3 regions of the Rhodopseudomonas telluris genome follow, and region 3 is predicted to be linked to each of the others. Evidence: predicted binding sites of a transcription regulator. Region 3 holds the regulator's gene; each other region holds the start of a gene.

Region 1 (10,167 bases), on a different contig from region 3:
GTGGCCCGCGCCGAGGCCGAGACCATCAACCTGCGCATCAACGCGACGTCGCTCGGCATCGCGCTCGACGAGACCACGACGCCGGCGACGGTCGAGGCGCTGTGGCGCGCGTTCGGCGGGGCGCTCGACTATGCGAGCGTCGAGCAGGATGCGTCGGACACGCTGCCGGCAACGCTGACGCGCAGCAGCGATTACATGACGCAGGCCGCGTTCCAGGACTATCGCTCCGAGACCGAACTCTTGCGCTACATGCGCAAGCTCAGTGACCGCGACCTCGCGCTCGACCGCGCGATGATCCCGCTCGGCTCGTGCACCATGAAGCTGAACGCCACCACCGAGATGATGCCGCTGACCTGGCCGGCATTCGGCAGCCTGCATCCGTTCGTGCCGCGCGCGCAGGCGGAAGGCTATCACGCGATGTTCGCCAAGCTCGAAGCCTGGCTGGCCGAGATCACCGGCTATGATGCGGTGTCGCTGCAGCCGAATTCCGGCGCGCAGGGCGAATATGCCGGCCTGCTGGCGATCCGCGGCTATCATTTGTCGCGCAACGAACCGCATCGCAAGATCTGCCTGATCCCGTCCTCGGCGCACGGCACCAACCCCGCCTCGGCCGCGATGGCCGGCATGGATGTCGTGGTGGTCGCCTGCGACAGCCATGGCGACGTCGATGTCGACGATCTGCGCGCCAAGGCCGAAGCGCATTCGGCGAATCTCGCCGCGGTGATGATCACCTATCCGTCGACCCACGGCGTGTTCGAGGAACACATCCGCGAGATCTGCGACATCGTCCACGCCCATGGCGGACAGGTCTATCTCGACGGCGCCAATCTCAACGCGCAGGTCGGTCTCGCCCGGCCCGGCGACTACGGCGCCGACGTCAGCCACCTCAATTTGCACAAGACGTTCTGCATTCCGCATGGCGGCGGCGGCCCCGGCATGGGGCCGATCGGCGTCAAGGCGCATCTGGCGCCGTTCCTGCCCGGCCATCCGGCCGAGGGCGAGCCGACCAGCGGCGTGCTGCACGGCGGCGGCACGGTGTCGGCCGCGCCCTATGGCTCGGCGTCGATCCTGACGATCTCCTACATCTACATCCTGATGATGGGCGGCGCCGGCCTGAAGCGCGCCACCGAGATCGCGATCCTCAACGCCAACTACATCGCAGCGAAACTGCAGCCGCATTTCCCGGTGCTGTATCGCAACCTGCGCGGCCGCGTCGCGCATGAATGCATCGTCGATCCGCGACCGCTGAAGACCACCACCGGCGTCACCGTCGACGACATCGCGAAACGGCTGATCGACTACGGCTTCCATGCCCCGACCATGAGCTTCCCGGTGCCGGGCACGCTGATGATCGAGCCGACCGAGTCGGAATCGAAAGCCGAGATCGACCGGTTCTGCGACGCGATGATCGCGATCCGCCGCGAGATCGCGCAGATCGAGGAGGGCCGCTTCAAGATCGAGCAGTCGCCGCTGCGTTTTGCCCCGCACACGGTGCACGACGTCACCTCGGCGGAGTGGACGCGGCCCTATCCGCGCACGGAAGGCTGCTTCCCGGCGCCGCATTCGCGGACCGACAAATACTGGAGCCCGGTCGGCCGCGTCGACAACGTCTACGGCGACCGCAACCTGGTCTGCTCCTGCCCGCCGATCGAGGACTACGCACTGGCGGCGGACTACGCGCGAGCCGCGGAGTAAGCGCGGTAGTGGAGAAAGCGAGGCAACGGGTCGGCGGAAACGTCGACTCGGGACCGGGCGCAAGGAGAATGACCGCCACGGCCGCAGTGCCGGAAAAATCCGCATGCCGGGCGCATCGCGTCGAACGTCGACATCACCCAAGGCGTCGTTGGCGGGCCTGACCCGGCTATCCATCCGCTCCGCAAGAGGCCGTCCTGCAGCGCGCTGCGCGCGCGATGGATGCGCGAATCAAGCCGGCGCATGACGGGGATGGATGACGCAACGCCATACCCCAGAATCTCCCGTCATCACCCGCGAAGGCGGGTGATCCAGTATCGCAGAGCGTTAAGCAGAAGCCCGACCTCTCAACACGCGCTCTGGAATACTGGGTCGCCCGCCTTCGCGGGCGATGACAGCCGATTTTGCTGTTTCAGCCTCAGCCTCAGCCTCAGCCTCAGCTCAAAAATGCGGCGAGCGCTGCGGGATCCCCGGCAACAGGGGGCGCAGCGCTCGCCGTCTTGAATTTCCTCAGCGCGGAGCGTTGTCCGCGCTGTCGTTCACAGCATCGCCGATGCCTCGGCGCCAAGCCTTATTCGTCGACCGGCTCCTCGCCTTCGGCGTCGCTCTCGGGCGAGCCGGCGAGGATCTGTTCGGCGATCAGGCCGGAGTTCTGCCGGATCGACGCTTCGATCTTGGCGGTGAGATCCGGGTTGGCGCGCAGGAACGCCTTGGCGTTCTCACGGCCCTGACCGAGCCGCTGGCTGTCGTGCGAGAACCAGGCGCCGGACTTCTCGACAATGCCGGCCTTGACGCCGAGGTCGAGGATCTCACCCATCTTGGAGACGCCCTCGCCGTACATGATATCGAACTCGACCTGCTTGAACGGCGGCGCGAGCTTGTTCTTCACCACCTTGACTCGGGTCTGGTTGCCGACGACTTCGTCGCGCTCCTTGATCTGGCCGATGCGGCGGATGTCGAGGCGGACCGAGGCATAGAACTTCAGCGCATTGCCGCCCGTGGTGGTCTCCGGCGAACCGTACATCACGCCGATCTTCATCCGGATCTGGTTGATGAAGATCACCATCGTGTTGGACTTGTTGATCGAGGCAGTGAGCTTGCGCAGCGCCTGGCTCATCAGGCGGGCCTGCAGGCCGGGCAACGCGTCACCCATCTCGCCTTCGAGTTCGGCGCGCGGCACCAGCGCCGCCACCGAGTCGATGATCAGCACGTCGATCGCGCCGGACCGCACCAGCGTATCGGCGATCTCAAGCGCCTGTTCCCCGTGGTCCGGCTGGGAAATCAGCAACTCGTCGACATTGACGCCGAGCTTGCGGGCATAGACCGGATCGAGCGCGTGTTCGGCATCGACGAAGGCGCAGATGCCGCCCTTCTTCTGTGCCTCGGCGACGCAATGCAGCGCCAGCGTCGTCTTGCCCGAGGATTCCGGCCCGTAGATCTCGACGATGCGCCCCTTCGGCAGACCGCCGACACCGAGCGCGATGTCCAGCCCGAGCGAACCGGACGAGATCGTCTCGATATCCATCGAGCGATCGTTCTTGCCGAGCTTCATCACCGAGCCCTTGCCGAACTGGCGCTCGATCTGAGACAGCGCGGCGGACAGCGCTTTGGATTTGTCCATGGAAGAACCTTCGACGATACGCAGGGCAGTGGGGGCGGAAGCCATGTGATGCTCCTTATGGACGGGATTCGCCGGTGGGACAAACCGCGAGGGGCCGATAATCAATGGATAAGAACGTACACTCTTTGTTCTCTGTTCGCAATATGTTCTTTGCAGATAATCACGGCCGCCACCCATCGCGATCCACCGTCACCGCCTCGCTAGATCGGTTGGAATCGCGATTTTTGCGTGAAACCCGGCCCGACTCGGCCCGTAATTGATTGGGGACAATGCTCACGGAATAGGACAGCGCACCTTTAGTCGTATGTGGGAGCCCATCGGCACAGAAAGCTTCGACGTGCAGCTGGAACTGGCAGTCATTGTCGACGGCCGGGTCGAGTGGACCATGGAGCCGTGCCGGCGGGTGATCGGCGGATGGGTGCACTGCGAAACCCATGAATTCGTGCCGCGGCGACCGACGCATTGGCGGCCCGCGCACGCGACCTCGCGGCTGGGCTTTGCCCCCCTCCCCGAGATCACAGGTTTGCCACAAGACCCGCACCCCGAGCCCTGAGCGCGCGCCGTTCATCGTTTCTCAATCGTCCCCACGCAGAACTAGGGGATGACCATGCAGCTCGCTCCGACCAAGCCGCCGGACAAGATTCGGGTGCTGTGTACCAAGTGCCGCGTGCCGTTCCGCGAGAAGATCCGGAACATCCGCGAAGGCGTTCAGGTGCAATGCCCCAACTGCAACAAGCTGATCACCTTCTCGACCGACTCCGCCGATCTCGGCGTGCAGCGCGCTTTCACCGAAGCGCGACGGATCAAGAACGGCATGATGCTGTCGATCAACCGGAGCGACGGAACGAATTGAGCCGCCGCGCCCGCAATGATTCCGGCATGCTTTCTAGCGCAGGCTCTGAACACCCCACATCACCAGCAGCATCGCCGGAATGCACGGCACGGCCCATTTCGCCCAGGCAATGAGGCCGCTGGCGACGCTGGAACGAAAGGCTGCGATCAGCCGATAGGTCACGATGATCCAGGGCAGAATGATCCCGACCAGGATGGCGTCCACGTACCACGTCATAGCAACAACTCCCGTGCTTTCTCGGTACCTGCTTAACGTCTCGGCGCGCCAGTCCCCATCCACCAATGGAATCATGACGCACGCATCCGGCCTCGGAGCCGGCGAAATGGAACTTCCACCGCCCGCGAGACTTGTTGTCCCGGTCGATGCCTGTGGCAGGGGTTCGTCTTGGAAAATTCGATCGTGATCCTGGTCGTCGAAGACGAACCAATGATCCAGAGTGTCGTACAGGAAGCCCTCGAAGAAGGTGGTTTCAAAGTCGAAGTGGCCGCGTCGGGCGAGCAGGCTCAGCAGCTGCTTGAGGATCCGCAGCGTTTCCGTGCGGTCCTGACCGACGTCAATCTCGGCCGCGACCGCCTGGATGGATGGGACGTCGGCCGAATCGTCCGGGAGATCGATCCGGGCTTTCCGGTGGTTTACATGACCGGCGACAGCGCCGCCGAATGGGCCTCGCGCGGCGTCCCCAACAGCCTGCTCATCACCAAGCCGTTCGCGCCCTCGCAAGTGGTGGCGGCAATCACCCAATTGCTCAACAATCCCGCCCCCGGCGCGCCGCAGGGCGCTTGAACGACGATCCGGACAAAGACCAAGGCTGCATGTAAGGCTTCACCTTACAACGTCAGTTAAATTATGTGCGTCCTCGTCTGTGCCTCTCGGATCGACAGCCATTCTCAGGCGCTGTATTTTTCCACCATTCGCTTCATCGCAGTCAGTTCATGCCGGTCGCGGACCGGATGGTTCAGTGCCTGAAACGAACGGGGACAACACCATTGGACAAGTTTGTTCGCGAGGAAAACCTCAAACTCTATCGCCGCCTGCTGTCGGAAACCCATGACGAAGAGCGACGCCGGGTCCTGATGCAGTTGATCGCGAACCTCAGCGAGCGCGATCGGCCGAGCCGTGGCGGAACGTGATGCGGGCCTTTGTAGGCAGCACAGTGGCGTGACAAGTTCTCCGAGCGCCCGCGATGCGATTGGCGCGTGGTTACGCTCCAACGCCGGAGGCTCTGCAGAGCGCTGCAAACACAGAGGTATTTGATTCTAAGCAATGCGAGCCGCACCTCGCTGGATAGCTTACCAGCCGTCATTGCCGAGCTTTCTAGAGGTGGGGAGTTCCGACGCTGACGGGAGCCCCGAACATGGCCTCGTTCGGGGCTCTTTCATTTTGGCCTGCCGGTACGCCGAAACTGCGCCACGGAAAATCGATGCACGCGCAGCTTCTGCAGCGTGTTCGCTCTTGCGCCACTCCGTCCCGATCGATCGTCTTGCGCCATCTCAAAGTTTTGAGCCCGGTTCTGACCTAGACGTCGAATGCTCGGCAGGTTTCCAGACCATCGCTGATGGCCATCGCCGGAGCTTCGACAGCGCGGTCATCGTGCTCCTGCCCGCGGCTGCTACGGGTCGATTATTCACAGGGGGATGGGCAGATGCGTCTCGGGACTTTGATCGGACTGACGGCCGCGGCTCTTGCGCTGGGCGGATGCGACCTCGGCCAGGGAACTCCGGGCCCGCGTGGCGAACAGGGCCCCGAAGGTCCCGCCGGACCACCCGGCCCGGCCGGCAAGGACGGCGTCTCGGCCTCCAGCATCCGCACCGTGACTTCTGCCAGCTGCGTTTCGAACGGCTGTCCGACGAGCTGCGACAGCGGCGAAACCCTGGTCTCGGCGCTGTGCGTCGGCAGCTCCTCGGCACGCTTCAGCGATACGATCACGGTCGAGCGCGGCGTGCTGACCGCGCGCTGCGGTCCGACCTCGAGCAGCATCGTGGTGAGCTGCGCCCGGCAATAGCCGCTAGACAAACCTTCTATCCGTCCACGCGTTGCAACGTCCGGTCGGCATCCCTGAGGATCCCGCTACCGGGCGTATGCGCACGCTGCGCATTGCCAAGAATTCACGCTAGTTTTGAGGTGTAAGAATACTACAGTTGATCTAGATCAAAAGACGAAGAGGCCTGGCCGGCAATGGTCCAGAAAATTCCCGCAGAGCTCCGGCCCTGATGCCTCATGTGATCTACAAATGTCCGCGGACTGCCATGAAGGTTCAGGCCTGGGTTGCTGAGGACATCACCCCTCCGACGGCCACCACCTTCGAACTGATCCGCTGTCCCGCCTGCACGCAGGTCCACTTCGTCAACCGTGTCGACGGCAAGCTGCTGGGCGATAAAAGCTGACGCGCGCCTCCGCCGCGCCCCTGCGTTTGCATCGGGAGATGCGAGCATAGGCAGGCAAGAGCCGTGCAAGCCGCGCCCGAGAACGTGCTCGGTTTCGGCGTGTCTCTTGTCAGGAGTGTCCGCGTGCTGACCACCGCCCGCACACAGTTCTGAAGAGCGCGATCGCGCTAATCGGAGCGGCGCGTGTCGCCGTCCTGCAGCCGCGCCTTGTCGGGCGACACGGTACTACGCAACGACGGATAGACTTCGATGTGGCCGTTGTAGTTGATGAAGCCGAGCTTGCGGAACTTGTTCATGAAGTGACTGACGCGCGAGCGCGTCGTCCCGATCATTTCAGCCAGCGTTTCCTGGCTGATATCAACAGGCAGCGACTTCGCACTATCACCTTCGCTCAAATCCGCGAGCAGCAGTAACAGTCGTGCCAGACGCTTCTCGCTGGAATTGAACAGCTGATCGATCAGGTCTTCTTCCACGCGGCAATTGCGCTTGAGCAGGTGCGTCATGAAAACTTCGCACATGCCGGGCTCGCGCTGGATGGTAGTAATCAGCATCGGACCGGTCAGCGCCGTGACCATGCAGTCTTCAAGCGCCACGGCCGTCGACAAGCGTCGCCGTCCGATGAGCGCGCTCTCGCCGAAGAACTGCCCGGCTTCGAGGATCGCGACGACGCCTTCCTTGCCCTGCTCCGACATCACCACGAGCTTGACGCGCCCCTGCTGCAAATACAGCACGCTGTCGGCCTTATCGCCTTGCGCAAAGATGCTTTGGTGCTTGCGGAATTGCTGGATCGTCCGACCCGGTCCCGCGCTACTCAGAAACGCCATTGGATCGAACGCCACATCGAGAGACTTCACGTGTTGTCCTACAATCGCGAAATACGACCTCCGCCGTGTAGGCGCCGATAGCCGCGCGTCGAAACATTCGCCGCGACGGTCCATCAACATCAATTTCAAAGAAAAATCTGTGCCGTTTTGACCACGCTATTCGACGGTGGTCGTAGTTGGCACTGAAATTAGTTCGCAGCCTGTCCTGATTTCTTCGACTTCGTAGTCGCAGTCTTCGGCTTGGCGGATGCAGCCTCGTTGCTACGCACGTCACCCCAGGGATCGTTCGGAGCTTTGGCATCCGGAATCTTGCGCAGTGACTCGCGATAGGCCTTTTCGCGGATGGCGTCCTGCGCCTTCTCCTCGGGCGACTTGTGCTGAATCTCGGGAACCAGATTCACGTGCGGGGCCTCCTGGGCCACGGCCACCGCGGGCCCCATCAGCAAAACCAACACCGCTGCGCCGCGCAGTACCTTCATGTCACTTCCCTCTTCTTGCGGCAGGCTGGCGCCGCCATCAGAGGCGATCGGACCTGCAAGACTTCGGCGACTGCGTCCAATCCTCCCAGATTGGACCACAGCGGGTACAACCATTGAGGAGAATTGCCGCAGCAACGACGCCGAACACGAGTATCGAACGCTTGACCATACGCCACCCTGTCAAACCGCCAAAAGCTTAAGGGATCGACCGTGGCGTTTTCAAGCCGCCCAGAATCGGCTCCGATGCGACAAATCACACGCCGTCCGTGCAATCGGCACGGTCGGCAACGTCCAGCAAAGAAAAAACGCACAGGGAGGGACAATTTATGGCGGAAGCCCCGCAGGCAACGGAGTTCGGCCTCGAACAGGCCCGTCAAACGCTCGGTGAAGTGTTCGCGCCGTGGGTGCTCGATCTCGGTCTGACGGTCGAGGCGATCGAAACCGACCCGCCCCCCGGCGCCGCGGCCGATTGGCAGCCGGGCGCGACCCTGCGGATGGCATTCTCGGAGCGGCTCTGCCGCAGCGGCGGCATCGTCTGCGGCCAGGCCCTGATGGCCTTGGCCGACACCGCGATGGTCTTCGCGATTCTCGCCGCCAATCGCGGCTTTCGGCCGATGACCACGGTCGATCAGACCACCCACTTCCTCAAAGCGGTCGCGTCCAGCGACGTGCTCGCCGAGGCCCGCGTGGTCCGGCTCGGCCGCACCATGAGCTTCGGCCGCGTGACGCTGCTCGGCGCCGGCGACGGCAAGCCCGTGGCGATGGTATCGAGCGCATTCGCAATGCTGTAGGGGCAACTACTCTCCTAATTACCTCCGCCGCTACGATGCTCAAGCTCTGGCTTGCGCTGAACGTCTTGGCGTCAGGCGGCGAGCATGTCGGCATCGATGATCACATCGCGCGGGCAAGCGCCTGGCGCCGGGGTCCGCACAGGCGGGATTCCGGATCACGGTAAACAACCTCTGAATAGGCGCGGCTTTTCATCGGCAATCACATCAAACTCTTTCTAATTTCCTTGTGGGACATTCACGTCGCTCACGGGGGCAATGGGAAAGACGAGATGATCGAGCGACGAGAATCGCCCCGCCAACGGGTCTACAAGCGCGGCACAATCGCCTTCAACGGCGCCGGCTTCGATTGCACGGTTCGCAACCTGTCGGGTGGCGGTGCGCGGATCGACATCGACGGCCTCGTGCGGCTCCCCGAGCACTTCGTGCTGGTGATCGAGAGCGACAAGGTGATGCACCGGTGCCGGCCGGTCTGGAGTATCGCCCAGCGTATCGGCGTCGCCTTCGAGTAGTCGCTCGGCCGATCCCGAAGGACTCATCGCCGATCAGTAACGACTACCCCGTCCTCCGATGTTTCCGCCGATCGGCCCACGCGGTCCGATGCTGCCACCCCGATAGCCGCCGATCGAAATCGTGGGCCCACGCGGGACATCGGCATAATCGGGAGGCGGCCGGCGCACGACCACCACGTCATCGACATCGTCATCGTAGTACACCCGCCCGCGCGACGGCTTGGACGCGGTCCGCTTTGGCGGTTCCTCGCGCTCGGCGCGCTTCGCCTTGGACTTGTCGATCTTCTTGTCCGCTTTCTTCTTGATCGCCGGCGGCGTGCTGCACGGACAGGTCGCGCCGGACGCCGGCGTCAGCGCCGCGACCGGCGTCGGACTCAACGACGTGGCGACCGGAACCGACACTGCGACTTCGGGCTTGTTACGCAGCCGCAGTTCCAGCTTCCTGGCTGTCGCGGTCAAGTCGCTGTCGGGATACTGATCGAGAAATATCTTGTAGGCCGCCGCCGTGTTGGCGAGAACCGCCTTGTTCCAGGCCTGCATCCGCCGATGGCGATCGAGCCAGCGTTTCGCCTGCGTGCCGAGCGGCGGCTCGGCAAACAGCGACACGAACGCCTCATAGGCGTCGACCGATCCGTCCGAAACGATCAGCTCATTGGCCTCCTCGACCTTCTTGCCCTTCAGCAAGCTACGCCATTCCTCGACCGTGCGTTTCTTCTCGGGCTGCGCGGCCGGCTGGGCCGGGGTCTCGACAGCGCCAAAGAAGCGAAAATCGTCGATCAGCGACGAGCTGTCCCACGGCGTCTGCCGTCCCTCGGTGGCCTTGTTCACAGCCAGCCGGACGCGCTTGAACGTATCCTCGATCTGCAGCCCGCTCTCGCGGCCGGCCTTCAGCAGCGCCGTCGTGTACGGGCTGTTGGCGCCGCCGCCATCCTCGGCTTCGGCGCCCGGCGAGGTCGAGAATGACACGAAGGTGCCGGGCGAACCGGTCTTGGTATCGACCAGCGCCAGCCCCTG
Region 2 (10,167 bases), on a different contig from region 3:
AGCCGAGCGGCACGGCAGGACGCGCCCAGTGCGCCGGGGTCGCCGACAGTTCGGCCGCGTGCCGCACTGCCGTCAGCCTGCCGAAGCCGGAGGGCATATCCGCAAGAAACGGCGCCGCGTCTGCTGCGCTGATGTCCGGAGCCGAGAGGCCGTCGGCCAGCCGCCCCATCTCCCACAGCCATTGGCCGGTACGGGCGAGCGAGACCTGCACGTGCCAGCTTCCGCCCTCGCGGGCCTGGCGCGCCTTTGCGACCATTGCCCCGAATGCCATCAGGTAACCGGTGGCGTGATCGAGGATCTGCATCGGAAATTCCTTCGGTCCGCTGACGCCGGCCGCCTGCCCTTCGGCGTGATTGAATCCGGTTGCGCATTGCACCAATGAGTCGAAGCCGCGCCGTTCGGCCCACGGCCCGCTCCGGCCATAGGCGGACAACGACACGTAGACGAGCCCGGGATTGATCGCGGCGGCCTCCTCGGGCGAAAAGCCGAGCGCGGCAAGCGAACGCGGGCGATAGCCCTGACTGAAGATATCCGCCTCGGCGAGCAGCGCGCGAAGCGCTGCGTGGCCGGCTTGCGTGGTGAGGTCCGCATAGCTCGAAAGCTTGCCGCGACCGGTGTCGATCACCAGCCACGGGATCGACGGCAACTTCGGACTTGATACCAGCATGACGTCCGCGCCGTGCGCCGCCAGCGTGCGGCCGGCGACAGGGCCGGCGATGACGCGCGACAGATCAAGCACCCGCAGGCCGGCGAGCGGCCGATCGCCGGCCGGCCAAGGCTTCGGCGCCGCCTCGCCGATCCTGCTGATCTCGACGAGCGGCAGCGCGGCCAGCGCGGCCGCCTGGGGCAGCGCCTGCCATTCCTCGCGCGAGCGCATGAACGAGACGGCACCGCCGGCCGCATAGGCCGCGGTTTCGAACGCCTCGCCATCCCATTGCAGCAGGGCGGCCTGCACGGCCTCGCGCGTCGGCTCGCAGTTCAGCACGTTGCAGACCGCGTCGCGATGATGCGGGAAATTGGTGTGCAACCGGACGTAGCCGCCGCCCTTCACCTGATACACGCCGGCGATCGGATCCCACATCGGCGGCGGCGGCTCGCCATCGCGGCGCAAGTAACGTTCGGACCGGCATTCGATTGCGGCGTGACGGCTGTCGACCTTGATCGTCTGCGTCTGCCCGCTGCGCATCTCCCAGATCTGCGCAGCCGCTATCGCGCTCGCCGCGATCGACACCTGCGCGGCTGCATCGACCCGAAAGGACGAGGGCAATTGCGGCTCGTCGCCGGTCAGCGCGACGCGCTCCAGCGCGGCGGCATCGCCGCCGACGGAAATCCACAGATCAGCAAGCAGTTCGCGGGGAGATTGCATGGTGTTTCCTCGCCTTCCGGTCCGCCTCTGGACGGACCTCCGACTCACACCATCGTCATACGCGGACGTGACGCGCGTATCCATCCGAAGAGCAAGCGCGCGCCCGGCATGGCGCACATCCCAGCCAAGCCTTTTCAGCCCCTGGGCGCGCTGCACCCGAGTTGTGCAAAAGCCCCTCCCCAGGTGACGGTCGACGCCCACATCAGTCGCTCAGGCAGAATAAGGAAGAGCTGGGCCGGGCCGGACTCGTTCGCTTATCTTTTGTTGGCCCAGATCGGGCGAGGCCCGGTCCAGGCGGGAAGCGCGTCCCATTCCGAACGCCGCATGCGACGTTCTTCGTCGCCGACCCTGACGAAGACGAAGGGCGCATCGTCCTGGCCGGTCTTTGATCCGACGAAAATGGCAGGAGCACCGTAAGCGTCGCGAATGGCGGCTTTGTCTGTCACACCGTGTCTCCCGTTAAATTGAGCTCTATCGCTCCCGCGCCGATCGCGGATCCGGCGCGTCAGCGCGGCACGACGCCGGCGATAACGATCAGCACGACGATGAAGACCGGCACCAGGACCGGCGGAACCATCCATTCGCGGATATCAAATTTGCGGGAGTCGGGCATGTCACCGCCTCTTCGGTTAAGGCGGGAGCGCAATGCTCTCAGTCACCGATAACAGCCAGCGAGCACGCGGTGATGGTCGTTGTGTAACAGGTGAGTGGACCGATAGCGAGACGTATCTCGCTCTCGATCAAGAAGGTGATCGGAACGACAAGCCTCTCGGCTGTCAGACAGCAGACTCGATTGACCAGCGCGAGGGATTCCGTCTTTGCCGAGCGCTCCAAAGTGCCTGCCACGGAGCCATTTTCCGCTGCGGGTCGTGACCGCGAGTGATCCGTCAATGAAAATCCCGCGACGGCGGCAGGATGCGGACGTCGCGGGGATGGCGGTGGCGCTGGGCGGGAGTGTCGGGCGTGTCGCGGCGGTCGCCGTTGAGGGCCTCGTAGTTGCCTTTCTCTGAAGTGAGCGGCTCGTACAAATCGGCGCCGTCTGGCAGCGCCGGGCGGACCAGGCCGTCCGCCAGCCGGCCCATGTCGTGACTGCGATCGATCAGCCGCTCGGCGACGAGATGCACGAGGCCTTCCGGGCTCGCCTGGACCTTGCCTTCGACCAGCACCAGCCGCGCGCCCATCACTTCCTTGCGATATTTCTCCATCACCGCCGGCCACACCACGATGTTGGCGATGCCGGTCTCGTCCTCGATGGTCATGAAGATCACGCCATTGGCGCTGCCCGGCCGCTGCCGCACCAGCACGACGCCGGCGCAGCGCACGCTGCGGCCGTTACGCCGTGAGTCAGAGACGTCGCGGCACGTCACCACGCGCTCGGCCGCGAACAGCGCGCGCAGAAATTCCATCGGGTGGCCCTTGAGCGATAGCCGCACCGTCTGATAATCGGCGACGACGTGCTCGGCCATCGGCATCGCCGGGAGCGGCGCGGCACGCTCGTCCTCCTGCTCGCGCGCGCTGGCAGCTTCGAACAGCGGCAGCGGCACATCGTCGGGTAACCGCCGTACCGCCCACAGCGCGGCGCGGCGGTCGAGCCCGAGCGAGCGGAACGCATCGGCGTCAGCTAACAAGATGAGCGCACGCTTCGGCAGCGCGGTGATGCGGGAGAACTGTTCGAGCGACGTGAACGCCCCCCTCGCCCGCGCCGCGACGATGCGCTCCGCCCAATCGTCGCTTGGCGCCTCGCCGGCTTCGCGCCGCACCCGCTCCTCGTCCGGATCGGCCCAACGGAAGCCGTCAATCATGCGGAAGCCGAGCCGCACCGCGTGATACTTGCCGCAGCGCTCCTCCAGCGTGCATTGCCCCTCGCTGAACGACACATCGACCGGCTGCACCTCGACCTTGTTGGCCCGCGCATCGCCGACGATCTGCGCCGGCGCGTAGAACCCCATCGGCTGCGAATTGAGCAATGCGCAGCAGAAGGCGTCGGGGTGTTCACATTTCATCCACGCCGAGACGTAGACCAGCTTGGCAAAACTTGCGGCATGGCTCTCGGGAAATCCATAAGTGCCGAACCCCTTGATCTGATTGAAGCAGTTTTCCGCGAATTGCTGCGGATAGCCGCGCGCCACCAGATTACCGATCATCTTTCTCTCGAATTTTCCGATCGTGCCGACATTGCGAAACGTCGCCATCGCGCGGCGCAGCTGATTGGCCTCGTCCGGGGTGAAGTGCGCGGCCTCGATCGCGATCCGCATCGCCTGTTCCTGAAACAGCGGCACGCCGAGCGTCTGGCCGAGAATGTCCTTGAGCTCGTTCTTGTCCCCGGCCTCTCCGGATGGCGAGGGGTACACCACCGGCTCCTGGCCGTTCCGCCGCCGCAAATACGGATGCACCATGTCGCCCTGGATCGGGCCAGGCCGCACGATCGCGACTTCGATGACGAGGTCGTAGAAGCAGCGCGGCTTCAGCCGCGGAAGCATGTTCATCTGCGCCCGACTCTCGACCTGGAACACGCCGATCGACTCGCCGCGCTGGAGCATCTTATAGACGGCGTTGTCGTCCTCCGACTTGATGTCGGAGAGCTGAAACCGTACGCCCTTGTGCTGCGCGATCAGGTCGAACCCTTTGCGAAGGCAGGTCAGCATGCCGAGCGCCAGCACGTCGACCTTCATCATCTGCACCGCATCGATGTCGTCCTTGTCCCATTCAATGAAGGTGCGGTCGGCCATCGCCGCGTTGCCGATCGGCACGTAGCTGTCGAGCCGATCCTGGGTCAGCACATAGCCGCCGACATGCTGCGACAGATGCCGCGGAAATCCGATCAACTCGGTGGCGAGTTCGACCGCACGACCGATCATCGTGTTCTGCGGATCGAGCCCGGCCTGCCTCACCTGCATCTCGTTCAGCCCCGTGCCCCAGCTGCCCCACACCGTATCGGCGAGCGCCGCCGTGACGTCTTCGCTCAGCCCCAACGCTTTGCCGACGTCGCGGATCGCCGAGCGCGGCCGATAATGGATCACGGTGGCCACGATCGCTGCGCGATGGCGGCCGTAGCGGTGATAGACATATTGCATCACCTCCTCGCGGCGCGAATGCTCGAAATCCACATCGATGTCCGGCGGCTCGTCGCGCTCCTCGGAGACGAAGCGCTCGAACAGCAAGTTGATCTCGGTCGGATCGACGCAAGTAATGCCGAGCACGTAGCACACCGCGGAGTTCGCGGCCGAACCCCGGCCCTGACACAGGATGTCCTGCGACCGCGCATAGCGGACGATGTCGTGCACGGTGAGGAAGTAGTGCGCATAGCCGCGATGCGCGATGATCGCCAGCTCCTTGTCGATCGTTGCGCGCAGCTTTTCGCTGATGCCTCGCGGGAAATATTCGACGATGCCCTGCTCGGTCAGATCCTGCAGATGTTGCTGCGCCGTTTTGCCGGGCGGCACGGGTTCGTCGGGATAATGATATTTCAGCTCGTTCAGCGTAAACGTAATGCGATCGGCGAAGCGCAGCGTCTCGGCGATAGCATCGGGATCATGGAGGAACAGCCGCGCCATTTCGGCGGCGGGCTTGAGATGGCGTTCGGCATTGCCTTCCAGCCGGCGCCCCACCTTGCCGATCGTGGTCTTCTCGCGCACGCAGGTGAGCACATCCTGCAGCGGACGCCGCGCCGGATGGTGATACAGGACATCGTTGGTGGCGATACACGGCACCTTGGCGGACGCCGCTATCCGCCGCAGCCGATCCAGCCGCCGCTTGTCGTCGCCGTGATAATAAGGCGCGAGGCCGAGCCAGATATTTCCGGTGTTGAGCGCGGTGAGACGCGTGAGCGCGGATGCGATGGTCTTGGTCTGGAAGCGATAGGACGGCATCACGACCAGCAGTATTTTCGAGCTATCAACCGTGACCTTTCCACCGTCATGCCCGGGCTTGACCCGGGCGTCCACGGACGCCAGCACGGCCTTGCTCGGAGCCGTGGATGGCAGGGTCAAGCCCGGCCATGACGACGTGGGGAGGTGGTGGATAGTAGCTGAAGGCCGATCGCTAGGTGGCGCAGGCTCGTGGACGAACTCTTCCAGGTCTCCAAACGTCAGATGGCACTCGCCCTTCTCGGCGCGCAGCTTGCCGGTGCTGAGCAGGCGGCAGAGCCGGCCGTAGGCGGCGCGGTCGGTCGGATAGGCGAGCAGATCCGGCGTTCCGTCGATGAAGCACAGCCGGGTGCCGATCAGCAGTTTGGGTTTGTGGATCAGCTCCTTATTGTCGAGTTCGCTGTAGGCGCGCACCACGCCGGCCAGCGTATTGCGGTCGGCGATGCCGATCGCATCGAGTTCGAGCTCGCCGGCCTGACGGACATACTCCTGCGGATGCGAACCGCCTTCCAGGAACGAGAAGTTGGTGGTAACGCCGATCTCGGCGTAGCGCGCGCTCATGGGCGTCTCGGTTTAGTAATTCGTAATTTAGTCCGTCATTGCGAGGAGCACCCGGATCGGCGCTTCGCGCCGTCCGAGCACGGGCTCCGCGACGAAGCAATCCAGTTCAGTGCACGACGCTATGGATTGCTTCGCTTCGCTCGCAATGACGGGGAGAGGTCATGGCCTAGAGCTTAACTCCACCTCACGCGAACAGCCCGTGCATGTACCAACGCGGCTGGCCGGTGCCGTCGGACTGCGGCATCACCTCGATCGCATAGAGGCCGTCGCGATACAGCCAGAACCGCGCGCCTTCCTCGTCCTCGATGCGGAAGTAATCGCGGGTCAGGCCGGGCTCGGCGGCGCGCCACCATTCGGCGGCGATCCGCTCCGGGCCTTCGGCGCGGGTGACGCGGTGGGTGACGCGGCGCCAGATGAACTGCGCCGGTGGGCCGTCCGGCACGCCGGCCAGCACCTCGATCGGCTCGGGCTGTTGCAGCAGCCGCAGCGGGCGCAGCGGCGGCTCGTCGGCGCGCGCCGGCCATGGCGCATCGTTACTATCCGGCGGGCAATGCTGCACCGGCACGGCGAGCGCCACGCGCTCGGGAATATGCGTGTCCTGCGGCAGATAGCGGACGACGCGCCGTGCCCCGAGCCGCGCCGCCAGCGTATCTGCAAGCAGGGCCACGTCTTCGGCCTGATGCGCGGTGGTGTCGAAACCGCGCTGCGCCTCGGTGGTGGGTACGCTGACGCTGGCGGCGAGCCGGATCAGATCGTAGCCGAAGCCGGGATCGAGCGGATCGGCCAGCGCGTCGAGCTTTTCGGCAAACAGTCGCTGCACCACCTCGACCCGCGTCACCGGCTGGCCGGTCTCGACGCTGATGCTGCGCACCGCGCCGTCGCTGCGGAAGAAGCTGGCGACGAGCTGCCGCGCGCCCTTACCGCTCCGCTCCATCGCGGCGATCAGCAGCTTCGCCAGCCCCAGCAGCGTCGGCAGAATGACGTCGGTGGTCGCGACCGGCTCGGGGAAGCGCTTGTCGATGACGTAGTCCGGTGCCGGCTTGCGCGGTGAGATCGGCGCGTCGTCGTCGCCGGCCGCCTGGCGCAGCACCGCGACGAACCCTTCGCCAAACCGCGCCGCGAGTTCGGAGGATTGCCGCGCCAGTACCTCGCCGATGGTCCTGAGCCCGGCGCGGCGCAGCCCGCGCACGGTCGCCTCATCGACGCCGAGCGCCGCCACCGGCAGCGGCGCCACCGCTTGCGCCTCCTCGCCCGGCGCCACGATAGTCCGCGGCGCGCCGCGGGTCAGCGCCCGCGCCGCCACCGCCGTGCCGGCGATCGCCGCACTGGTTGCGAAGCCCTGCCGCGTCAGCGACGCCGTCAGCATTGTCAGCAGCTTCGCCTCGTCGCCGAACAAATGCGCGCAGCCGGTGATATCGAGCAGCAGCCCATCGCTGCCATCGAGCGCCACCAGCGGCGTGAAGCGATCGCACCAGTCGGCGATCGCATGCAGCAGCAGCGCGTCGGCATGCGGATCGTGATCGATCACCTCAAGCGCCGGATGCATCGCCCGCACGGTGGCGAGCGGCATGCCGGGCAGCACGCCGCCCTGCGTCGCCCGCACGTCGCAAGCCACCACCACCAGCGCGTTGTCGCGCTTGGCGGCGACCACCCGTGGCGCGCGCGAGGCATCAACCTGCGAGCCGCTGCTCGGCGGAAGTAACTGACGTTCGAACCGATCGGTCGGCAACCTCGGCAGCCACAGGCCGAGAATGCGTCTGCGGTTCACGGAAGTGGCACGCATCACAATTCCATTCCATGATCCAATGGCCGGTCTGGCCGTGACGATTGCGGATGAGCGAGGTTTCGAGCACCGGAGCCCCCCAGTCTTCGCTCGGCGGCGAATGCGCCGCGCGCACCATCCAGCGCGTCTCCGCGGTCGAGGCCTGCGGCGCGGCGGCGATGCGCAGCATCAGCGCGGTGACGCCGCTGTCCTGCGCAGCCAGCGTCAGTTTTCGCGAGGCGACCTGATCGAACGCGCGGGTCTCGCCCCACAGTTCGGTGATCACCGCGCCAAGGCCATTACACGCCAGCGCATCGGCGGCCGCGCGCAGCGCGCTGTCGGCATCGTGCGCCCGCACCATCACCAGCCGGCGCGGATCGAGGCCGAGTTCGGCGAGGCCCTCCATCGCCAGCTCGCCGTTTTCGCGCGCGGAAAAGTCCTGACGGATCCACAGCAGGAAGCGCTGCTCAGCCAGCAGCCGCGCCACGCCCGCCGTGAAACCAGTCGCCGCCGCGCTGTGGTGACCGTCGCAAAACACCTCATGCAGCGCGCCCTGCACCAGCCCGCCCTGCAGCACGGCGTCGGCCTCGGCGTGGCCGAGCGGCACGCGGCGCAGCGTTTCGGTCGTCCCGCTTTCGAGCCGGTCGATTTCGCCCTTCAGGCGCGCAAGCATGCTGTGGCGCGCGCCGTCCATGCGCCGCTCCTTTTTCCGTTGCCGTCACGAGATTCGATGAACCCGTTGCCGGCTCATTTGTTCATGATATGTTCTAATAAAGCCCTAGCGTGATGGGGAGTCAATCGGGATCGGCACGAGGTCCCGCGCCAAATTTTTTCCCGAGTTGAATCAAGGAGATTCCCAATGGACGTGCAGCGCAAGCTGGCCATCCTGGCAGATGCGGCCAAGTACGACGCCTCCTGCGCCTCGAGCGGCACGGAGAAACGCGACAGCCGTGACGGCCGTGGGCTGGGCTCGACCGCGCCCGGCATGGGCATCTGCCATTCCTACGCGCCGGACGGCCGCTGTATCTCACTGCTCAAGGTGCTGCTGACCAATGCCTGCAACTACGATTGCCTGTATTGCGTCAACCGCGCCTCGTCGAACGTGCCGCGCGCGCGCTTCACCGTCGACGAGGTGGTGCAGCTCACGCTCGATTTCTATCGCCGCAACTACATCGAGGGGCTGTTCCTGTCGTCAGGCATCATCCGCAGCGCCGACTACACGATGGAGCAGGTCGTCGAAGTCGCGCGGCGGCTGCGGGAGGAGCACCACTTCCGCGGCTATATCCATCTCAAGACCATCCCCGAGGCCGACGATGCGCTGATCGCCAAGGCCGGCCGCTACGCCGACCGGCTCAGCATCAACATCGAGGTGCCGGAGGAGAACAGCCTGGCCAAGCTGGCGCCGGAGAAGGACGTCCGCGCCATCCGCCGCACCATGGGGCGACTGCGGCTGCGGCTGGATGAAGCGACTGAAGCCAAGGCCGAGGCGCGCAAGCAGCCGAGCCGCGCCCGGCCGCCGCGCTTCGCGCCGGCCGGGCAAAGCACGCAGATGATCGTCGGCGCCGACGCCGCCACCGACCAGACCATTCTGGACACCAGTGCCAATCTCTACGGCTCGTACAATCTCAAGCGGGTGTACTACTCGGCGTTCAGCCCGATCCCAGATTCAAGCCGCGCGCTGCCGCTGGCGGCGCCGCCGCTGGTGCGCGAACATCGGCTGTATCAGGCCGACTGGCTGATGCGGTTCTACGGCTTCGATGCCGGCGAGATCATCGATCCGGCCGCAGGCATGCTGTCGCTGGAGATGGATCCCAAGCTCGCCTGGGCGCTGCGCCATCGCGATCGCTTCCCGCTCGACGTCAACCGCGCCAGCCGCGAGGAATTGCTGCGGGTGCCCGGCTTCGGCCGCAAGGCGGTCGACCGCATCATCGACACGCGTCGCTACAGCGCCATCCGCACCGCGGACCTTTCGAAACTCCACATCCCACGGAACAAGGCCCTGCCCTTCATCGTTCTCCCCGACCACCGCCCGCCGAGCTACCTGCTCGACGGCGCACGCTTGGCGGAGCGCTTCAAGCCGAAGGCGCAGCAACTGGGATTCGGGTTTTGAGGTTTAGCGTCATTGCGAGGAGGCGCAGCCGACGAAGCAATCCAGCGCCGTGCACTGGGCTGGATTGCTTCGCTTCGCTCGCAATGACGGGGATGGGTGATTAACTCCAAGCAAAGCCGTCATCCTGAGGTGCGAGCGCAGCGAGCCTCGAAGGATGAGCTACAAGCGCTTGGAGCCCATCCTTCGAGGCCGCCGCTTTGCGGCGGCACCTCAGGATGACGATGAACAAGTGGCAACGACGAAATAACAAGTCGCTCAGGGAGAGAAGCAATCACCGCCATGCACGCCATCCGCCTCGACAGCGACACCGATTTCGATGGTTGGCGCACGGCGGCGCGGGGGTTGGTGTTGGCGGATGTGGCGCCGGCGGATGTTACCTGGACGGTGGCGGGGGACGAGCCTGAGTTGTTCGATGCGCCGGGGCTGGCGCCGGGAGCAGCCGCTTCAGGAACCGGGGCGTTTGCGGAGGCGCCAGCGCCTTTCGATCAGTCAGCGCCGCCGA
Region 3 (10,167 bases):
CGGTCCGAGCCACCGTCGCGTTGCGCCGAGCGAGGTCGCCAAGCTCACCGACAAATTCATGGCGATGGTCGGCCTCACGGCCTTCGCCGACCGCTATCCACATCAGCTCTCCGGCGGCATGAAACAGCGCGTGGCGATCGCGCGCGTACTCGCCAATGATGCGGACATCCTGCTGATGGACGAGCCGTTCGGCGCGCTCGACGCGTTGACACGGAGCGCGCTGCAGGAGGAGCTGATCGAGATCTGGCGGACCACGAAATTGACCGTGATCTTCGTGACGCATTCGGTGGAGGAGGCGGTCCTGCTCGCCGACCGCGTGGTGGTGATGAGTTCGTCGCCCGGGCGGATCGATTGCCAGGCCGAAATCGATCTGCCGCGTCCGCGCGATGTGGCGTCGGCCGAATTCAATGCGCTTCGCCGCAGCATCACGCAAAAGCTCACCAGTCATGTCGGCGGCGGCCGGCCGGTTGCGGCAACGGCGGATTCGTAAGTGAACATTTCGGTACCGAGCAAGGCCGTTGCGATCTATCGGGGGATGGATCGGAGCGCGCTCGACGCGGCCTACAATAACAGTGCCGCCGTCGCCGACAGCCCGCAATGGCTCGAGCGCTGGCGTGAACGCAGCGCGGTGCGCCGGGCGGGGCCGGGCGCCTGTCTCGATATCGCCTACGCCGATCGCGAGCGGACGTCGTTGGACTATTTCTCCGCGGGCGTCGCGGGTGCGCCGCTATTCGTGTTCCTGCACGGCGGTTACTGGCAGCGCAATGCCAAGGAGATGTTCTCCTTTGTCGCGCAGGGGCCGAATGCACGCGGCATCAATGTTGCGGTCGTCGGCTACACGCTGGCTCCTGCGGCGCGGCTGTTCGAGATCGTCGACGAGGTCGATCGGGCGATCGACTTTCTCGCCGCCAATGCGCTGCAGTTTGGCTTCGACCCGACCCGGCTGGTGGTCGGCGGCTGGTCCGCCGGCGGCCACCTCGCGGCGATGGCGTCGGCCCGCCCGCCGGTCCACGGCGCCTTGTGTATCAGCGGTATCTTCGATCTCGAGCCGATCGCGCTGTGTTATCTCGACGAACTGTTGCGGCTCGACCAGCGGGAGATCGAATTGCTCAGTCCGATCCGCCGGACCCATCTGTGCTCAGCGCCGCAGTCGCTGGTGGTCGGCGGTGATGAACTGCCCGAGTTACGACGGCAATCCGCGGTGTATGCGGATGTGTCACGTCGCGCGGGCCTGAGGGCCCGCCAGCGGACGCTGCCGGGTCATCATCATTTCTCCATCCTGGACGAACTGAGCGCCGACGGCGCGCTTACGGCCGAACTGCTGACGTTAATCCAGGTGTGAGCGCGCGGGATTGATTAAGCGCGGGCGAACGGTGCGACGGTGATGCCGCTGGCCTCAAGCCGGGTCCGCACGCCACGGGCGATGTCCACCGCGCCGCGGGTATCGCCGTGGATACAAACGGTGTCCGTACGCATCTTGATGACTTTCCCCGTCACCGACACCACCGCGCCATCCTGCGCCATCCGCAGCACACGCTCGGCGATTTCGGTCGGCTCGTGCAGCACGGCGCCGGGCTTGCGCCGTGACACAAGGTTGCCGTCGTCCTCATAGGCGCGATCGGCAAACACCTCATGGACCAGCGGCAGGCCCGCGGCTTCGCCGGCGGTGACCAGCTTGGAGTTGGCCAGCACGACGAAGATCAGGTTCGCATCGACCGCCTTGATCGCCGCAGCGATCGCGCGCGCCGTCATGTCGTCCTCGCAGGCGACGTTCGACAGCGCGCCGTGCGCCTTCACATGGGTGACCTTATGGCCCGCCAGCGCCGCCACCGCCTGCAGTGCGCCGATCTGATAGGCGACCAGGTTCTCGATCTCGGCCGCGGTGATCCCCGGCACCGGGCGGCGACCGAAGCCGTGCAGGTCGCGGAAGCCGGGATGAGCCCCGATCGCCACGCCGTGCTGCTTCGCCATCGCTACGGTCTTGTGCATGATGTCGGGATCGCCGGCGTGGAAGCCGCAGGCGACGTTGACGCTGGTCGCGATGGTCATCATCGCTGCGTCGTCGCCCATGGTCCAGGCGCCGAAGCCTTCGCCGAGGTCGCAGTTGAGGTCGATCTTCATCTTCATTCCCTTTGACAACTCGTTGCTCAGCCGTCGAGCGCATCGATCGCTGCGCCCGCGACGTTCGCAGTCGCTAACGCGTCGAGATCGAGCGTGACGTGACGCGCTTCCTGCAGGCGATCGGGCAGGGTCCGGATCAGCTTCGCCATCGCACGATACGCCGCCTGAGCGTCGTCCATGCTCACCGCGGCAAAACGGAACGGTTTGCCAGGCTGACGCTGCGCCAGGCGGCCGAGATCCGCTGTGATGACGGTCGCGATCTTCGGATAGCCGCCGCTGGTGCCGCGATCGGACATCAGTACGATCGGCTGCCCGTTGCCGGGGACCTGGATGCTGCCGTCGACCGTGCCATCGGAGACGATGTTGTGGCCGTGAAGATGGCGGATCGGCGGACCCTCGAGACGATAGCCCATCCGGTCGCTGGTCGCGGAGATCTTCCACTCGCCGCCGAGAAAGGCCGCGACGGCATCGCCGAACTCATAGTCCTGCGGCCCGAGTACGACTCGGATCGGATCGTCGGCCACCTTCGGCAGATCGAGCCGGCGTTCGTCGCCGGGCATCGCCGATCGCGCAGGAATGATATCGCCAGCCTGCAGAGCGCGCGGGAAGGGGCTTCCGAGGCCGGCGCGTGCATTGACGGCGAGGCTGCCGAACATCGGCTCGCCGTCGATGCTGCCGGCGATCGCCAAGTAACTGAACACCTGACTGCGCGCGATACCGAGCGTCAGCGTCTTGCCTTCGCCAAGCAGGAAGGACTCATTCAGCACGACCGCTTTGCCGTCGATGGCGGCAGGCCGTTCCGCGCCGGTGAGGGCGAGGCGCAGCGCACCATCGCGAGCCGTCAAGGTCGCGCCGAGCGGTCCGAGTTCGATCGCGGCCGCGAACGGCGCATTGCCGACCAGCACGTTTGCGGCTGCCAGCGACAGCCGGTCCATCGCGCCGCTCGGCGTCAGCCCATAGCGTTGCGCGCCATGCCGACCGGCATCCTGCACCGAGGTCGCTGGTCCGACGCTGTCGATGACGAGCCGGCTCATGCGATCACCAGTTCGGCGACCATCTCGCCGGCTTCGGCAGCGCGATCCTGCTCGGCGAATTGTTTTGCGTCGATCGGGGTGAAACTGATCGCGTCGCCTGGCTCGAGCAGGAAGATCGGATCGCGATGCAACTGATAGGTCCGCACAGGCGTGCGGCCGAGCAGATGCCAGCCGCTCGGACCGGGCAGGCACTGTACGCCGGTCTGCACGCCGCCGATCGAAATCGTGCCGGCGGGAGTCAGCAGCCGCGGCGCTTGCCGCCGCGGAATCGCCAGCGCCGGATCGAGGCCGGACAAGTAAGACCACCCCGGTGTGAAGCCGATCATCGCGACGCGATAGTCACCGCCGGCATGGCGGGCGATGAGTTGGTCAGTCGTGATGTTCAGCGTCGCCGCAGCGTCTTCCAGGTCGATGCCATGTTCGCCGCCATAGCAGACCGGGATTCGCCACCGCCGCTGCGCCGTCGCCGCGGTCTCGATCGGCGCCTGTGCCAAATGCGTCAACTGCTCGGCAAGCGCGCCGAAGCCGATCTGCTCCGGATCGTAGTGTACCAGCAGCGACCGATAAGTCGGCACCGTTTCCCGCACGCCGGAGATCGGAGCGGAAGTGAGAAGGCGATCCAGCGCGAGCACGCGGCGGTTGGAGTCGTCGCTGATCTCGCGGCCGAAATCGACGGTGATGGCAGAGTCGCCGCTGGGCAACATACGTGGAGTCGTGAACGCCATGTCCCTCTGATCTCATCGGCAGAGACCTAGCCATAGCGTGTTTTCGGGATGCGTGAAAATCACTTCGTGAACCGTTCCCACGCGATAACTGATTGCTGGAACAAGCGATAAGCCAAGGTGATCAGGCGTTGAGCGAAGGTCAGCCGAGCGCGTGTTGCGGCTTGACGGCGAGGGGCGCGCCCGCAAGATGCGCCACCGATCTCTTGAGGAGCTGCGTGCACATGTCACTGACCCCGGAAGCCATGGCCACCCTTGCGCGTGTCTCGACCGCGACCATCACCACGGTCTTGCTCAAGAAGGGACTGCGCAACGTCTGGCTGCGCGGCGCACGGCCGCTGCGACCGGGGCAGCCGCGGCTGGTGGGCGAGGCGTTCACGCTGCGCTTTGTGCCGGCGCGCGAAGATCTCGCCACGCCGGAGTCGTGGGCGTCGCCGATCTCGACCCGGGCCGCGATCGAAGCGATGCCGGAAGGCTGCATTGCGGTGATCGACGCGATGGGCGTCAGCGATGCCGGCGTGTTCGGCGACATCCTCTGCGCCCGGATGGTCAAGCGCGGCATCACCGCGCTGATCACCGACGGCGTGGTGCGCGACCTCGAAGGCGTCCTCGGCACCGGCCTGCCGGTGTGGTGCAACGGCGCAGCGGCGCCGCCTTCGGTGGCCGGGCTGACCTTTGTCGGCTGGGGCGAGCCGATCGGCTGCGGCGGCGTGGCGGTGTTCCCGAAGGACATTATCGTCGCCGACCAGGATGGTGCGGTGCTGATCCCGCAGGCGCTGCTCGACCACGTGCTGGCCGAAGGCCCGGAGCAGGAGCGGATGGAAGGCTGGATCGTCGAGGAGGTCAACAACGGCGCCGTGCTGCCGGGGCTCTATCCGATGAACGCCGAAACCAAGGCCCGCTATGCGGCGTTCAAGGAAAAGGCGGGCAAGGCGTAGCGCCGGGGAGACCGACATATGGATATCTTCGCAGCTGGCTCGCGTCCGACGCAGCGTGCCTCCAAGGACTATTTCACCGGCACGGTTTGGCAGGACCCGATCGTGTCGGCCCCGGCTCCGGCGCGGCTGGCCGCGACTCGCGTCGCGTTCGAGCCGGGCGCCAGGACTGCTTGGCATACCCATCCGCTCGGCCAGACGCTTTATGTCGTATCCGGCGTGGGGCGGATCCAAACGCAAGGCGGTCCGGTGCGAGAGATTCGCGCCGGGGATGTCGTCTGGATCCCGCCGGGCGAGAAGCATTGGCATGGTGCGTCCCCGACCAACGGCCTGACCCACATCGCCATGCAGGAAGCGCTCGATGGCAGCTTCGCGACCTGGATGGAACAGGTCAGCGAAGCTGATTACGCAGTTTATCCAACAGCTTAAGCCGGGCAGTTCCATCAAATTCCGAGTGGTGGATATGGGGTTGCCAGCGAGCTTCAATGGAACTTGAGCTGGCTCCAGTAAGACCTTCTGATGTCTCGTTTTGGCGTGCGGCGGTTTAGACTTGCGAGTGCCGTTCGCCGCTGTTTCTCTCGTAATCTCAGCTCTTTCGCCGCTGTCTTGGACTCGTTATGAAGGCGGTTCGTTTGCAGGCGATGCGCGTCAGGAGAATACCAATGGCAGCCAAGGCGAATTTCCGGGGATCGTTTACCGCCATGGTCACGCCGTTCAAAAAGGACGGGTCGCTGGATGAGCAGGCGTTTCGCGATCTGGTGAACTGGCAGATCGAAGAGGGCACGCACGGTCTCGTGCCGGTGGGGACGACCGGCGAAAGCCCGACGCTGAGCCATGACGAGCACAACAAGGTGGTGGAATGGTGTGTCCAGGAAGCCAAGGGCCGAGTGCCCGTGATCGCCGGGGCCGGTTCGAACTCGACGCGGGAAGCCGTTGAACTCGCCAAGCACGCCGAGAAGGCGGGAGCCCAGGCGGTGCTGGTGGTGACGCCCTACTACAACAAGCCGACCCAGGAGGGCATGTATCACCACTTCAAGGCGGTGAACGACGCGATCGGCATCCCGATCATCATCTACAACATCCCGCCGCGGTCGGTGGTCGACATGTCGGTCGAGACCATGAGCCGGCTGTACGAGCTGAAGAACATCGCCGGCGTCAAGGATGCCACGGCCAATCTCGGCCGCGTTTCGCAGCAGCGCCATGCAATGGGCGCCGACTTCCTGCAGCTCTCGGGCGAGGACATGACCGCACTGGCCTATATGGCGGCGGGCGGCCATGGCTGCATCTCGGTGGTGTCGAATGTGGCGCCGAAGCTGTGTTCGGACCTGATGGGTGCGGTGTTCGCGGGAGACTACGCGGGCGCACTGAAGATCCAGGACCGTCTGGTGCCGCTGCACGATGCCGTCTTCAAGGAGCCGGGCGTCGCCGGCGCCAAGCATGGACTGACGCTGCTCGACCGAATCCAGGAAGAGGTCCGGCTGCCGCTGATGAAGGTGACCGAGCCGACCGGCAAGGTGATCCGGGCGGCGATGATGCACGCCGGCTTGCTGAACTGATCTCCGCCGCCCGCAGCAGTCGGGCGCCGTCAACAAGAAGCTCCGGGGAAGCGCGATGCTGAAGGAATTCCGTGAGTTCGCGATGAAGGGCAATGTCGTCGACCTCGCGGTCGGCGTCATCATCGGCGCCGCATTCGGCGCGATCGTCTCTTCGCTGGTCGGCGACGTGATCATGCCGGTAATCGGCGCGATCACGGGCGGCCTCGATTTCTCCAACTACTTCACGCCGCTGTCGAAGGCGGTCACCGCGAACACGCTGGTCGAAGCCAAGAAGCAGGGCGCGGTGCTGGCCTGGGGCAGCTTCCTTACGCTGACGCTGAACTTCCTCATCGTCGCCTTCGTGCTGTTTTTGGTGGTGCGGGCGATGAACCGGCTGAAGCGGAAAGACGAGGCGAAGCCGGCCGAGCCGCCGAAGCCGACCCGGGAGCAGGAACTGCTCACCGAGATTCGCGATATCCTGAAGAGCGGCAACCGCCCGCAGGTCTGACCTGCGGGGCGGCGATTACGAGGTTCAGCCGCAATGGCCGACAAGAACGAACGTCCGATCAAGGTGGTGGCCGAGAACCGCAAAGCACGGTTCAACTACGCGATCGAGGATACGATTGAGGCCGGCATCTCCCTAACCGGCACCGAGGTGAAGTCGGTGCGCGGTGGCAAATCGACCATCGCCGAATCCTATGCCGACTCGCGCGGCGGCGAGATTTGGCTGATCAACGCCACCATTCCCGAATATTTGCAGGCCAACCGCTTCAATCACGAGCCGAAGCGGCCGCGCAAACTCCTGCTGCACCGCAAGCAGATCAACAAGCTGATGGGCGCGGTCGAGCGCCAGGGCATGACGCTCATCCCGCTGAAGCTGTATTTCAACGAAAAGGGCCGCGCCAAGCTGCTGCTGGCGCTGGCCAAGGGCAAGCAGCTCCACGACAAGCGCGAGACCGAGAAAAAGCGCGACTGGAGCCGCGAGAAGGGCCGCCTGCTGCGCGCGCGGGGCTGATCGCTCACCAGGCAAGGTGAACCGCGGCGCGCCGGAGCGCGGGCGAGGGACAGCAGAGGGAATGACGATGTCGCAGCCGAACTTGCAAGACGTCGACTGGTCCTTGATCCCCGCACCGGACGATGACGGCGCCGCCGCGCATCTGCCCGGCATGACGCTGCCGTCGCTGGCGCTGCCCGCCACCAGCGGCGAGACCGTCGATCTGTCGAAGCTGCCGGAACTTACGGTCGTGTTCGGCTATCCGCGCACCGGGGTCCCAGGCCAGATCTCGCCGGTCGATGACTGGGATATGATCCCGGGTGCGCGGGGCTGTACACCGCAAACCTGCTCGTTCCGGGATCTGTTTGCGGAGTTGAAGGCAGCCGGTGCTGCCCAGGTGTTCGGCCTATCGACGCAAAGCACTGACTATCAGCGCGAGATGGCGACACGGTTGCATTTGCCATTCCCGGTGCTGTCCGACGAGGCGCTTGCGCTGGCGACCGCCGTGAAGCTGCCGACGATGCGGGTCGCGGACCTGACGCTGCTGAAGCGGATCGCGTTGATCATCGACAGCGGCCGCATCGTCCACGTGTTCTATCCGGTGTTTCCGCCGGACCGGAATGCCGGAGACGTGCTGGCGTGGCTAAAGGCCAATCAGCGCTGAGATCGTCGCTGCCCTGATCGATCGCGATTAGTACTTGCGGTACAGCCCAACCAGCTTGCCCTGAATCCGGACGCGGTTGGGCGGCAGGATGCGAACCTCATAAGCAGCGTTGGCGGGCTCGAGCGCGATGGAAGCGCCGCGGCGACGGAAGCGCTTCAACGTGGCTTCTTCCTCGTCGATCAGCGCCACCACGATGTCGCCGGTATCGGCGCTCTCGTTGCGCTGGATCAGCGCCATGTCGCCGTCGAGGATGCCCGCCTCGATCATCGAATCGCCACGCACTTCCAGCGCGTAGTGTTCGCCAGCGCCCAGCATTTCCGGTGGCACGCTGATGGTGTGGCTGCGGGTCTGTAGCGCCTCGATCGGTGTACCGGCCGCAATCCGTCCCATCACCGGAACGGCGACATTGCGATCCGTCTCGTGCTCCACCGGCTGCGGGCTCGGCGGGCGGACCTTGCCGAGATTGCCTTCGATTACGCTCGGGGTGAAGCCGCGCCGCGCGCCGCCCGCGTTGCCGCCGAGATCAGGAAGCTTGATCACCTCGATGGCGCGCGCGCGGTTTGGCAGACGGCGGATAAAGCCGCGTTCTTCGAGTGCCGTGATCAGGCGGTGAATGCCGGACTTTGAGCGCAGGTCCAGCGCGTCTTTCATCTCGTCGAAGGAGGGCGGCACGCCGGCTTCCTTCAGCCGTTCGTTGATGAATTTCAGCAGCTCGAATTGTTTGCGCGTCAACATCCCGACCATTCCCCAATTTGGCGACGATCGCCATCTTGTCCGTCATCACCGTGCGTCATCACCGTGCGTCATTGCGTCGTGAAGCTTGAGCCAATGAGGCGACATGAATCGAAACAAATCATGAACGAACACTATATGTTCGGTATGTGTTCCGCAACCTCTTAATTTGAGGTCAACAAATTCATCGATCGCTATAGGGGGAGCTTAAGGATCTGACAGTTCGCTCCGGCCTCTGCGGCCGGGGCATGGGGCGGCCGGATGATCAGCGCTTGTGCAGCCGACAAGCGCGCCAGCAGCGACGAATCCTGGTGGTCGACCGGTGTGGCGACCAGACGGCCGGCGTCGCTCGAGCTGACGTAGGCACGCAGATAGTCTTCGCGCTGATCGTTGGCGGAGAGTGGTGAGCCAAGCGAGGCCGTTTCGGGGTGATGCATGGCGTTGCGCATTCCGGACAGCGCGCGCAAGAGTGGCACCATGAACAGGAAGGCGCAGACATAGGACGACACCGGATTGCCGGGGAGGCCGATCACCCGCATCGCGCCGAGCCGCCCGTGCATCATCGGCTTACCGGGCCGCATCGCGATCTTCCAGAACGCAATCTCGGTGCCCTCGGCTTCGAGAGCTTGTTTGACGAGGTCGTGGTCGCCGGCGGAGGCCCCGCCGGTGGTGACGAGCAGGTCGACGCCGAGATCGCGGGCCCGCCGAATGGCGGCGGTCGTCGCGTCCATCGTATCGGCGGCGATACCCAGGTCTGTGACGTCGGCCCCTTCGCTGCGGGCGAGAGCGCGTAGCGCGTAGCCGTTTGAGTAGACGATCTGTCCGGGTTGCAGGCTGCTGCCCGGCATCACCAGCTCATCGCCAGTGGCAAGCATGGCCACACGCGGGCGGCGATACACGGGGAGAGCCGGGTGGTTCATACCGGCGGCGAGCGCCAGGTCACGGTCGCTCAGTCGAGCCCCCGCGCGCAGCAGGATGTCTCCCTCGCTGAAATCAACGCCGGCCGGCCGGATGTGGCGGCCGCGGCGCGCGGCCTCGGTGATGGTGACCTGGTCGCCATCGCGCACCGTGTCTTCCTGGATTACCACGGTGTCGGCGCCTTCGGGAATCACGCCGCCGGTGAAGATGCGCAGCGCCTGGCCAGGGCCGACGGATTGGGCCGCCGGCCGGCCCGCGGCGATCTCGCCGATCACGGTGAGCCGCGCCGGCGCGGTTGCCACGTCTTCGGCGCGCACCGCATAGCCGTCCATCGCCGACATCGCCTGCGGCGGCTGCGTCCGCAACGCCGCGAGATCGTGCGCCAGCACGCGCCCGTGGCCGTCCTCAAGCGCGACGGCCTCCGTGGCGAGTCCGCCAGCGCTGTGGAGGACGGCGGCGAGGGCGTCGGCAACCGGCATCAGCGCCATCGGGCGGCTCCGGACGGGGTGAGG

Evidence for each region. Region 3 encodes LexA, which represses DNA repair genes until DNA is damaged. Its sites were predicted from a motif close to TGTTCNNNNTGTGTTCNG; they were not measured.
Region 1: recA (recombinase RecA) is a predicted target of LexA. The motif match lies at 3,447-3,464, and genes of this name have one in related genera.
Region 2: ACFFJ6_RS12805 (ImuA family protein) is a predicted target of LexA. The motif match lies at 8,308-8,325, and genes of this name have one in related genera.

What each region holds. Positions count from the first base shown of each region.
Region 1 covers NZ_JBHLWM010000005.1:468,353-478,519, forward strand. Annotated here, with positions in the region: gene gcvP (aminomethyl-transferring glycine dehydrogenase) at 1-1,695, shown strand, start outside; gene recA (recombinase RecA) at 2,264-3,358, opposite strand; gene ACFFJ6_RS13700 (hypothetical protein) at 3,651-3,866, shown strand; gene ACFFJ6_RS13705 (hypothetical protein) at 3,921-4,166, shown strand; gene ACFFJ6_RS13710 (hypothetical protein) at 4,200-4,382, opposite strand; gene ACFFJ6_RS13715 (response regulator) at 4,551-4,949, shown strand; gene ACFFJ6_RS13720 (hypothetical protein) at 5,099-5,296, shown strand; gene ACFFJ6_RS13725 (hypothetical protein) at 5,809-6,168, shown strand; gene ACFFJ6_RS13730 (hypothetical protein) at 6,413-6,550, shown strand; gene ACFFJ6_RS13735 (Crp/Fnr family transcriptional regulator) at 6,718-7,374, opposite strand; gene ACFFJ6_RS13740 (hypothetical protein) at 7,563-7,853, opposite strand; gene ACFFJ6_RS13745 (PaaI family thioesterase) at 8,180-8,644, shown strand; gene ACFFJ6_RS13750 (PilZ domain-containing protein) at 8,914-9,153, shown strand; gene ACFFJ6_RS13755 (caspase family protein) at 9,187-10,167, opposite strand, start outside.
Region 2 covers NZ_JBHLWM010000005.1:262,728-272,894, forward strand. Annotated here, with positions in the region: gene ACFFJ6_RS12785 (CoA transferase) at 1-1,366, opposite strand, end outside; gene ACFFJ6_RS12790 (hypothetical protein) at 1,621-1,812, opposite strand; gene ACFFJ6_RS12795 (error-prone DNA polymerase) at 2,254-5,793, opposite strand; gene ACFFJ6_RS12800 (Y-family DNA polymerase) at 5,978-7,576, opposite strand; gene ACFFJ6_RS12805 (ImuA family protein) at 7,464-8,249, opposite strand; gene ACFFJ6_RS12810 (putative DNA modification/repair radical SAM protein) at 8,415-9,665, shown strand; gene ACFFJ6_RS12815 (UdgX family uracil-DNA binding protein) at 9,945-10,167, shown strand, end outside.
Region 3 covers NZ_JBHLWM010000008.1:659,296-669,462, forward strand. Annotated here, with positions in the region: gene ACFFJ6_RS20485 (ABC transporter ATP-binding protein) at 1-490, shown strand, start outside; gene ACFFJ6_RS20490 (alpha/beta hydrolase) at 536-1,342, shown strand; gene ACFFJ6_RS20495 (LamB/YcsF family protein) at 1,357-2,121, opposite strand; gene ACFFJ6_RS20500 (5-oxoprolinase subunit C family protein) at 2,148-3,155, opposite strand; gene pxpB (5-oxoprolinase subunit PxpB) at 3,152-3,880, opposite strand; gene ACFFJ6_RS20510 (ribonuclease activity regulator RraA) at 4,102-4,815, shown strand; gene ACFFJ6_RS20515 ((R)-mandelonitrile lyase) at 4,834-5,241, shown strand; gene dapA (4-hydroxy-tetrahydrodipicolinate synthase) at 5,475-6,368, shown strand; gene mscL (large conductance mechanosensitive channel protein MscL) at 6,424-6,855, shown strand; gene smpB (SsrA-binding protein SmpB) at 6,889-7,362, shown strand; gene ACFFJ6_RS20535 (peroxiredoxin) at 7,430-8,005, shown strand; gene lexA (transcriptional repressor LexA) at 8,033-8,740, opposite strand; gene ACFFJ6_RS20545 (molybdopterin molybdotransferase MoeA) at 8,932-10,143, opposite strand.